3 regions of the Bariatricus sp. HCP28S3_D3 genome follow, and region 2 is predicted to be linked to each of the others. Evidence: riboswitches for the same ligand, from Rfam matches in the RefSeq annotation. Region 2 holds a riboswitch; each other region holds the start of a gene.
What was found. Region 2 has a riboswitch for cobalamin ahead of ACTNB3_RS16255 (sirohydrochlorin cobaltochelatase). Riboswitches for the same ligand answer to the same signal wherever they lie in the genome.
Positions count from the first base shown of each region.

Region 1 (3,279 bases), on a different contig from region 2:
TTCAGCCTCCCCGGCTTCTTCACTCTGAGCTGTATCTTCCGTAAGTGTCTCGGTATCTGTCTTTGCAGCTTCTTCTTTCTTTCCACATCCGAGCATCAACGCGGATGCCAGTATTGCCATTCCAAGCATGGCTGCTATTTTCTTCTTCATACTTCTGATCCTCCCATTATTTATCAATGACTGCCGCAGTGTGATCAACATAAATCTGCTGAATAGCCTCGATTCCACCAAGTCCTGCAATCTGCACATCCACTTGTTCAAAAAATCCGGAATTTTCAAACAGACTCTTCCATGAATCTTCATCCTCTCCGGCCATATCATTATTTGCGTGATCCCCCGCCACAACCATCAACGGCCGGAGAATGACCTTTTTATATCCCGCATTTTTTACTGCTTCAATAATTGCCTCGCAGGAAGTTTCTTCCGGTTCCCCTTCGACGGTCCCGATAAATACATTGTCGTAGCCGAGTACCTGCATCTGTGTCTGCATCTGGCTGTAGGAAACTTTTGCCGTATGGGAGGTGCCATGTCCCATAAATACAAATGCCGTACCATCTTCCTTCGCTGCATCGAGGCTGTCATATCCTGCTGTTTCAACAGCCTGTGCCGTCACTGCCTTTGCAACAGCTTCTTTATCTGAATTGATTGCCGAAGCATCGCTTCCCACTTCACCCAGAAGCGGTTCCGAAAACTTTACGGATTCAAATTTGTCCTGGTAACGCTCCACTGCTTTGACCAGTTCATCATATTCTGCTCCATGCATCAAGTGGGTCGGCTGTACGATCAGATTCTTCACATTATTTTTCACTGCACGCTCCAGAGCCTGATCCATATTGTCAATACATTCTCCGTCTCTCGCCTGTATGTGATTGATGATAATCTGCGATGTAAATGCTCTTCTTACGGACCAGTCAGGATATGCCTCCTGCAGGGCATCTTCTATTCCTTTAATATCTTCCACGCGGCTGTCATTGTAAGATGTTCCGAAGCTGACTGCCAGAAGTTCATTTTCTCCGATTCCATCCTGGTTCCTTGAATCGTCGGCGGATGCGTCTCCGGTATCTTTTCCAAAATAATCCGGGTCCGCATTTTCTCCTTCTACCAGTTCCTTCTGCTCATCCGTCAGTTCATCCCATGCTTCTTTTGCAGCCTTACACGCTTCATCCGTCTGATCGTTTCTTTCCTGAACATAGATTGCGTCTATCAAATCTGCCACCTCATTCGCTGCTTTCTGATCATCTTCTGTTTCTTTGGTCTCCTCTTTTTCTTCCCCATTTCCACCAGAACATCCTGCTATTGTTAATGTGCTGATTACGGAAACGGCCAGTAGAATTGTGAGTAATCTTTTCCTCATTCTGAATCTCCTCCTTCTTATTTTGTCGTTCTCCCGATAATGCGTACAACAAAAAAGAGGTGCCTTTCCCATATCGCCGGTAAAAGGCACACTTCATAATAACATACGCAAACAGCACTCTCTCCAAAACAGCCAGTCTTTCACCGGTGCCTGATGATGAGAATGTGGAATATGACTCTTATCGGTTGCGACCAGTTACTCGTGGCCTGTGGGTTCTTCCCACTCCGTTTTTTGCAGGCAGGTCTCCTGACTTACGGATCCAGATCCAAGGCCGCCTTCCCAATTGCTCAGTGACATTCCTGGCCTTGCACTCCCCGTTTACAGTGACGAGTTCGTACAGGACTTCCACCTGTTTCCCTTTTAATCAGACAGCTAATGCTGTCTGAACCTGACGAACATACCTTATCACAACCCGCCTGAAATGTAAAGCCTGCTTCTTCGTTTTCCCCGATTCCAAATTCAATCGCTGCATGTTCATCTATTTCGGCCGGACCACTCCGGGCGACAACTCCTGCACATAACATAAAAAGACGGCTCATCACCGCCTTTTTATGTATTATTCTTCTTTCTCCGGAAGATCGATCTGTGGACGCACATGCAATTCCTTCGAAATATATTTGCCATCCTTTCGATGCTGCTTCACACATTCAGTCAGTAAAAATTCAATCTGCCCGTTCAGTGAACGGAAATCATCTTCAGCCCAGGCTGCGAGGGCATCGTACAGTTTTGGTGATACCCGAAGCGGTATCTGTTTTTTCGTTTCTGCCATATTAGTAAAGACTTCCTGTATTTACTATCGGCTGTGCATCATGATTTCCACAAAGCACAACCAGCAGATTAGATACCATCGCAGCTTTTCTTTCATCGTCTAATGCTATTGTATCCTTCTCTTCCAGCCTTTCAAGTGCCATCTCCACCATGCCCACGGCTCCGTCAACGATCATTTTTCTCGCATCGATGATCGCAGAAGCCTGCTGTCGCTGAAGCATGACTGCCGCAATCTCCGGAGCATATGCCAGATAAGTGATACGCGCTTCGATGATCGCAAGGCCTGCTTCCTCCACTCTGCCCTGGATCTCTTCTTTAATTCTTGCCGCAACCACTTCGCTGGAACCGCGAAGGCTTCCTTCATCCGCGACACCGTCTCCTGTGGTATCTACATTCGGAGATACATCGTAAGGATATAGCCGCACAATATTACGGAGCGCACTATCGCACTGCAGAGAAAGGTATTCCTTATAGTTGTCTACATTAAAAACTGCTTTTGCTGTGTCCACTACCCGCCATGTAACGGCAATTCCGATCTCCACCGGGTTGCCGAGGCAGTCATTGATCTTCTGACGGTTGTTATTCAGTGTCATAACCTTCAGAGAGATCTTCTTATTCACCGTCTCCGCAGCCTGTCCTGCCTGTGGCTGTGTGAAAATTACAGACCTCTTGGACTGGCTGTCCACGTCTCCGCTCTGGTTCAGCTTTGTCTTCGCAGCCGGATTCACACCTACACAGAACGGATTCACAAAATAGAAACCAGGCTCTTTCAGCGTACCGACATAATTTCCGAAAAGAGTAAGCACAAGCGCTTCCTGTGGTTTCAGTGTCTTAAGACCTAAAAACAAAATCCAGCCAAGTGCCAGCCAGATACTGCAAAGGACCACAAGGATCCAGTATTCGTATTCGATTCCAAAGATCAGTCCTAACGTTGCGAGTACATACAGAGCAATGGTCAGAAGCAGTACCGGCATTCCGTTCTTCCTATTGTTTAATGTGATTTCCTTCATGAGTTTCCCCTCCTTTATTTTGATATCAAAATGATATCATATTTATTTCATATGTGCAATATAATTTTGAAAAGAAAATAGATTTTGGATTAAAAAACAAAAGCCGGTGAAATGTGGATTCACACAAATCACTGGCTTTGATTTCTC
Region 1 covers NZ_JBQHTK010000001.1:149,532-152,810, forward strand. Annotated here, with positions in the region: gene ACTNB3_RS00675 (hypothetical protein) at 1-150, opposite strand, end outside; gene ACTNB3_RS00680 (sirohydrochlorin cobaltochelatase) at 167-1,354, opposite strand; cobalamin riboswitch at 1,574-1,761, opposite strand; gene ACTNB3_RS00685 (PTS ascorbate transporter subunit IIC) at 1,911-2,123, opposite strand; gene ACTNB3_RS00690 (SPFH domain-containing protein) at 2,125-3,132, opposite strand; gene ACTNB3_RS00695 (YitT family protein) at 3,278-3,279, opposite strand, start outside.
Region 1: another riboswitch for cobalamin. It lies ahead of ACTNB3_RS00680 (sirohydrochlorin cobaltochelatase); the one in region 2 lies ahead of ACTNB3_RS16255 (sirohydrochlorin cobaltochelatase).

Region 2 (3,279 bases):
AATTACGTTGGAATAGATATCGGATCCACAGCATCCAAAGTTGCTGTGATCGGGGATAAGGAGCTTCAATTTGTACTGCCTACAGGATGGAGCAGCAAGGAGACCACCTTACTTATCAAGGAGAAACTTCTTGCAGAAGGAGTGGATGTCATGTCTGATGAGACAAAAGTTGCAGCGACCGGATATGGAAGAATTGCTGTAGATTTTGCAGATTATGTGATTACCGAAATAACATGTCATGCAAGAGGCGGAAGACAGATGGCAGGAGATAATTGTACGATTATTGATGTGGGCGGACAGGATACCAAAGTAATCCTGGTCGAGAACGGAACCGTGCAGGATTTCCTGATGAATGATAAATGTTCCGCCGGGACCGGAAAGTTTTTGGAAATTATGGCAAATCGTCTCGGAATCACGCTTCAGGAGCTTTTTGATATGGCTGAAAGCGGAACAGTCTTACCAATCAGTTCTCTTTGCACCGTATTTGCAGAGTCCGAAGTCATCAATTATATCGGTGTCGGGAAAAATCGTGAAGATATTGCGGCGGGGGTCGTTGATTCCGTAGCATCTAAGGTGGCACAGTTGAGCCAGAAGAAGGCACTGTCAGATAAGATTATTCTGACAGGAGGGTTGAGTCACAGTACATATTTTACCAGAATCCTTTCTGCGAAAATCAGAAAGACGGTGGAACCTACCGAAAACGGACGATATGCCGGCGCGCTGGGGGCAGCATTACTGGCGAAGGAGAAGAAGAATAAATAGTAGCAAAGGAATATAAGGTGAGCGCAAAGAGCAGGAGCAAGGGGATACTCATCAGTACCCTTGCTCCTGCTTTCCCTTCTGTAAGATATTTCTATTTCCGGAGTCTTTATATTTTTTGCAGAATATGATATGTTAAGCTCGATAGGTTCAGACAATTACCGGTTGTCCGATAAAAAGGGAAACAGGTGCAAATCCTGTACAAACTCGTCACTGTGAGCGGGGAGTGCAAGGCCATTTATGTCACTGAGCAATTGGGAAGGCGGCTTTGGATTAAGATCCGTAAGCCAGGAGACCTGCCTATTGAAAAACGGAGTGGGGAAGGACCCACAGATCACGAGTAACTGGTCGCAACCGATCATAATGGAGCTGTTTCGCTGGTTGGCACCCTGGTTCTGTCAGGATGTTCCGGAAAAAGCGATGAAAATGCGGAAACAACAGTAGAAAACGACGAGGAAGAAAGTACAGAAAACGAGGATCAGAAGGCTGCGGATGAGGTGGCAGCGCTGAATTGATGCAATCTACATACAGCAAAGAACGGATGAGACGGATGAACAGTGTAAGAAGAGCCTTTACCGCGCAGATCATTATCAATCATATTCAGGCCAGAGACGGAGAATGCATTGATAATATGGATCAGGCACTGGAGCGCACTGTCGCAAATGGTGTAAAGAATCTGGTCGTTCAGCCGACACACCTCGCAGATCTTGGAGGAATCGCTAAGATTCGGGAAATTTATATTGCACATACTGCAACTGCGATCGGTCAGTAAACAGATGATCCTGCAACAGAAATGAGAAAAATAATCAATACGAGAATATGGATTGACAATGGGAACAGAAACAGATAATATATAAATAGTTAGTAAAAGCTAACTTAAATGTTTATATCCGTACTGAATGGCTATACAAATTAAGACAAAGAAACGCCTACATGGCGTTTTCTTTAAAACCCGATGTTAGGCAAAGCTAACAAAAGAAAGGAGATACATAAAATGAGCGTAGTGATTATCGGAGGAAATGAATGCATGGTTCGTCAGTACAAGGATCTATGCCAGGAATATCAGTGTGATGCGAAAGTATTTCCAAAACAGAAAAGCAGTTTGAAAGGAATCGGATGTCCCGATCTGATGGTATTATTTACCAGCACAGTATCACACAAAATGGTGCGAAATGCGTTGAATGAAACAAAAGGACTTGATGTAAAGGTGGTGCGGTCACATACCAGTTCTATGTCGGCGCTCAATAATATTTTAGATGATAATATCAAACAGGAGGAAGCAGTATGTCTGATGAAATGATTGTCCGTCATTGTTCACCCACATTGGCAGGGTTAAAGACCGGCAACTTGTTCAACTGTCCGTGTTCGGATAAAAAAGAGTTGATTCTGGCAGTGCGATCATTGAACAAACGACTTGCACCGAAGGGAATACGGGTGATCCCGATTCAGGTATGTGAACAGCGGGTACTGATCTACCTTTATCGTCCTGACAAATTGGAAAATGATCTGGCTGTAGAAGAGGCAGGGGAAATTCTGAGAGCATGTGGATATTCCACCGGGGACTGTGACAAATGTGTGGTACGGTTAAGCAGACGTTTGCAGGAGTCGGGGGATTTCCCGCATGAAATCGGACTGTTTCTGGGATATCCGCCCGAGGATGTGCGTGGATTTAACGAAAATCATGCCGAAGGTTATAAATTTGTAGGATGCTGGAAAGTATATGGAGATGAAAAAAGTGCAAAAAAACAATTTGCACGCTATAAAAAATGTACAGACGTATATTGCTCTCAATGGGCAAACGGCAAAAGTATTGAACGGCTCACAGTAGCTGTTTGATGATAGAAACTAAGAAAGGTTGGTATACAATATGAGTAAAATTGCAGTTGTTTTTTGGAGTGGAACCGGCAATACCGAACAGATGGCATACGCCGTAATGGAAGGAATTAAGGAAAAAGCAGCAGAAGCCGCATTATTTGCAGCGTCGGAGTTTGGTGCTTCTATGGTAAAGCAATATGATGCGATTGCATTCGGGTGCCCGGCTATGGGAGCGGAGGTGTTGGAGGAAACAGAATTCCAGCCGATGTGGGATGCCTGCGAAGGAGCACTTGGTGGGAAAAAAGTTGCTTTATTCGGTTCTTACGGATGGGGCGACGGTGAATGGATGCGAAGTTGGGAAGATGCCTGCGGCAGCGCCGGAGCAGTGCTTGCATGCGAGAGTGTGATTTGCAATGAAGCACCGAATGAGGAAGCTTTGGAGGCCTGCAGAGCATTAGGGGGAGCGCTTTGCTAAATCGCCAATCGGAAGTAATGTATGGATGTATAGGCTAGAAAAACGCCGAGGTATGAAAATGGCTATCATGCTTCGGTGTTTTTCTTTTTATTGGGTTGCCTGTATAGTGTTGATGAATAGCGAAAATGACTGAATGGAAATGGCAAACATATTGAATAGTACCGGTGGATAGGAAAAGAATGGTACAACCGGATTTAGTGCAAAAAAGAGAAGAATAGAATAAGTACAGA
Region 2 covers NZ_JBQHTK010000042.1:10,682-13,960, forward strand. Annotated here, with positions in the region: gene ACTNB3_RS16250 (acyl-CoA dehydratase activase) at 1-762, shown strand, start outside; cobalamin riboswitch at 889-1,077, shown strand; partial or broken gene ACTNB3_RS16255 (sirohydrochlorin cobaltochelatase) at 1,316-1,459, shown strand; gene ACTNB3_RS16260 (DUF2325 domain-containing protein) at 1,754-2,059, shown strand; gene ACTNB3_RS16265 (DUF3793 family protein) at 2,044-2,595, shown strand; gene ACTNB3_RS16270 (flavodoxin) at 2,627-3,049, shown strand.

Region 3 (3,279 bases), on a different contig from region 2:
TTCCGTTTGCACCGGTCAGCGCAATTTTCTGGCCACGCTCCAGCGTGAGGTTCAGAGGCCGTGAAAGGGGTTCGTCGTAACCGATGACGAAATCTTTGGTCTCAAAGATGTATTTACCCGGTGTCCGGCCGAGGCGGAAATGGAATTCCGGCTTCGGACGCTCGGCGGCGAGCTCTATGACATCCATCTTATCCAGCTTTTTCTGACGGGACATGGCCATGTTGCGGGTGGAGACGCGCGCTTTATTGCGTGCCACAAAATCCTTGAGTTGGCTGATTTCCTGCTGCTGCTTCTTGTAGGCAGCCTCAAGCTGGGCTTTCTTCACTTCGTAGATTTTCTGGAAATTGTCATAATCTCCGACGTAGCGGTTCAGTTCCTGATTTTCCATATGATAAATGATGTTCACCACTTCATTCAGAAACGGAATGTCATGGGAAATCAGGACGAACGCATTTTCATATTCGGTGAGATAACGTTTCAGCCAGTTGATATGCTCTTCGTCCAGATAGTTGGTTGGCTCGTCCAGAAGCAGGATGTCCGGCTTTTCCAGAAGGAGTTTGCCGAGCAGGATACGGGTGCGCTGGCCGCCGCTTAAGTCGGTGACATCCTTGTCCAGTCCAAGATCCAGAAGCCCCAGCGCGCGTGCGACTTCTTCGACCTTTGCATCGATCACATAGAAATCGTGCATGGTCAGTGTGTCCTGGATGGTCCCAAGCTCTTCCATAAGTGTCATCATAGTATCTTCATCCACGTCCCCGAGGCGGTCACAGATCTCGTTCATCTTCGTTTCCAGTTCAAAAAGCCAGGAAAAGGCGGATTTCAGCACTTCGCGGATCGTCATGCCCTTTTCAAGTACAGTGTGCTGATCGAGATAACCGACACGGACATTTTTTGCCCATTCGATTTTCCCTTCGTCCGGCTGGAGTTTTCCTGTAACAATATTAAAAAAAGTAGATTTCCCTTCTCCGTTGGCTCCGACAAGTCCAATGTGTTCGCCTTTCAGAAGACGGAAGGACACATCATGAAAAATGGCGCGGTCACCGAAGCCGTGGGAAAGATGTTCAACATTTAAAATGCTCATTTTCGATTCTCCTTTGTTATGTGGTAACAAGTGACAGTGTCCTGCTTATTATATTATATCTACCGGATAAAAGGCAATGGATTTCGAAAGGATTTCAAAGGAAAAATGCGGTTGCCATACAGGCGGGGATATGTTATAGTGAGGGTGTTCTATATTGGGCTTTTCAGTGCCGGGCAGATGATTCAGATCTGCCGGGTTAAAAGGGAATCAGGTGCAAATCCTGAGCGGTCCGGCCACTGTAAACAGGGAGCGAGGTTATAGATAAGTCATTGCGTATCCAGCGCGAGAAGGCATAACCGGGCGATGAGCTGTAAGTCAGGAGACCTGCTGAGAAGAATGTGAATAGCTTCCGATGAAAGCATAGATTTGCAGAATATTTCAGGGGGAAGTCTGCTTTCGTACAGGAAAAGCGGGCTTTTTTGAATGGGAAATTTGTGCTTTGCGGATCGGATCGAAAGTGGAAAGAGGGATACGATGAAAAAGAGAGCAGCACGGTTCCTGTGTATGATACTGATTGCGGTACTGATTTTCGGAATTCCGGGATGTGGTTCGGAAGAGAAAACGATGCCGGAAACGGAAGAAAATAAGATGACATCTGAACCACAGCGGGAAGAGGCGAAAGAAACGCCGGGACCAATGGAAATCAAGGGACTTACTTATGAATCTGCGATGGAACTTGATTATGCAAAAGGGTTCGGGGTATATTATTATCAGGATGGATATAAGCTGATCCGGATCCGGGACGGGGAAGACTATCTTCTTGTTCCGGAGGGCAGGAATATTCCGTCGGATCTGGAAGAAGACATCGTGATTTTACATCAGCCGCTGGACCGTATTTATCTTGCGGCAACATCGGTGATGGCATTATTTGATTCGCTTGATGCATTGGATGCGATTCGCCTGAGCGGGACACAAAAATCCGGCTGGTACATTGAAAATGCGGTGCAGGCTATGGAAGATGGCGCCATCCTTTATGCCGGAAAATACAGTGAGCCGGATTATGAACTCCTGATCGATGAGGAATGTGATCTGGCTATTGAATCCACGATGATCCTGCATACTCCGAAGGTGCAGGAGATGCTTGAGATGCTTGAGATTCCGGTATTTATCGACCGGTCCAGTTATGAGACGCATCCGCTTGGAAGAACGGAGTGGATCAAGGTCTATGCCGCGATGCTGGACAAAGAAGAACAGGCAGAGACATTTTTCAAGGAACAGTCCAAAGTAATCGAAGAACTGAAGGACTTTGAAAATACAGAGCAGACGGTTGCCTTTTTCTATGTGAGTACCGATGGAACCGTCGTGGTCAGAAAGTCCGAAGATTACATTCCGAAAATGATCGAGATTGCGGGTGGACGTTATGTTTTCGATGATCTTGAAAATACGGAAAATAACAGTGCGTCGATCAGCATTTCTATGGAAGAATTCTTTGCATCTGCAGCCGACGCGGACTATCTGATCTACAATTCATCGATCGATAATCCGGTGGAATCGATGGAGGATCTTCTGGCGAAAAGTGAGCTGTTTGCAGATTTTAAAGCGGTGCAGGAAGGAAATGTGTGGTGTACCGGAAAGTACCTGTATCAGGCGACAGACATTGTCGGAAATCTGATTACAGACATTCATCTGATGCTTACCGATGGAAAAACGGAGGAGATGACATTTTTATATAAAGTGTCATGACGATATCAGGATATGAGAAAGTGAGGAACAATGGAGAAAAGGAAGAATAAGCCGGTACGAATGGAAGAGATGAGAAGACGGATCCGGTATTTGCTGGTGTTTGCCGGACTTCTGGCTGCATTTTGTGTGATTATTGTGCTGAATATTAATACGGGAAACGTACATATTTCTGTTTCTGAGATTTTGAATATTCTATTCGGACAGGCAAAGCAGGATGCGAATTACAGAATCATCTGGAAAATTCGTCTGCCAAGAGTTCTGATGGCAGCCCTTCTCGGAGGTGCCCTTTCTCTGTCCGGGTTCCTGCTTCAGACTTTTTTTGCCAATCCGATTGCAGGCCCCTTTGTGCTTGGCATTTCCTCGGGCGCGAAAATGGTGGTCGCCCTGACGATGATCGTATTTCTGAAGTACTTCAGCAGAGTCTCTTCGTATACGCTCATTATAGCGGCATTTATAGGTTCACTGATTGCGACCGGATTCATCCTTCTGATGTCAAGAAAGATCAATCATATGGC
Region 3 covers NZ_JBQHTK010000004.1:51,190-54,468, forward strand. Annotated here, with positions in the region: gene ACTNB3_RS04850 (ABC-F family ATP-binding cassette domain-containing protein) at 1-1,081, opposite strand, end outside; cobalamin riboswitch at 1,229-1,427, shown strand; gene ACTNB3_RS04855 (ABC transporter substrate-binding protein) at 1,556-2,764, shown strand; gene ACTNB3_RS04860 (FecCD family ABC transporter permease) at 2,795-3,279, shown strand, end outside.
Region 3: another riboswitch for cobalamin. It lies ahead of ACTNB3_RS04855 (ABC transporter substrate-binding protein); the one in region 2 lies ahead of ACTNB3_RS16255 (sirohydrochlorin cobaltochelatase).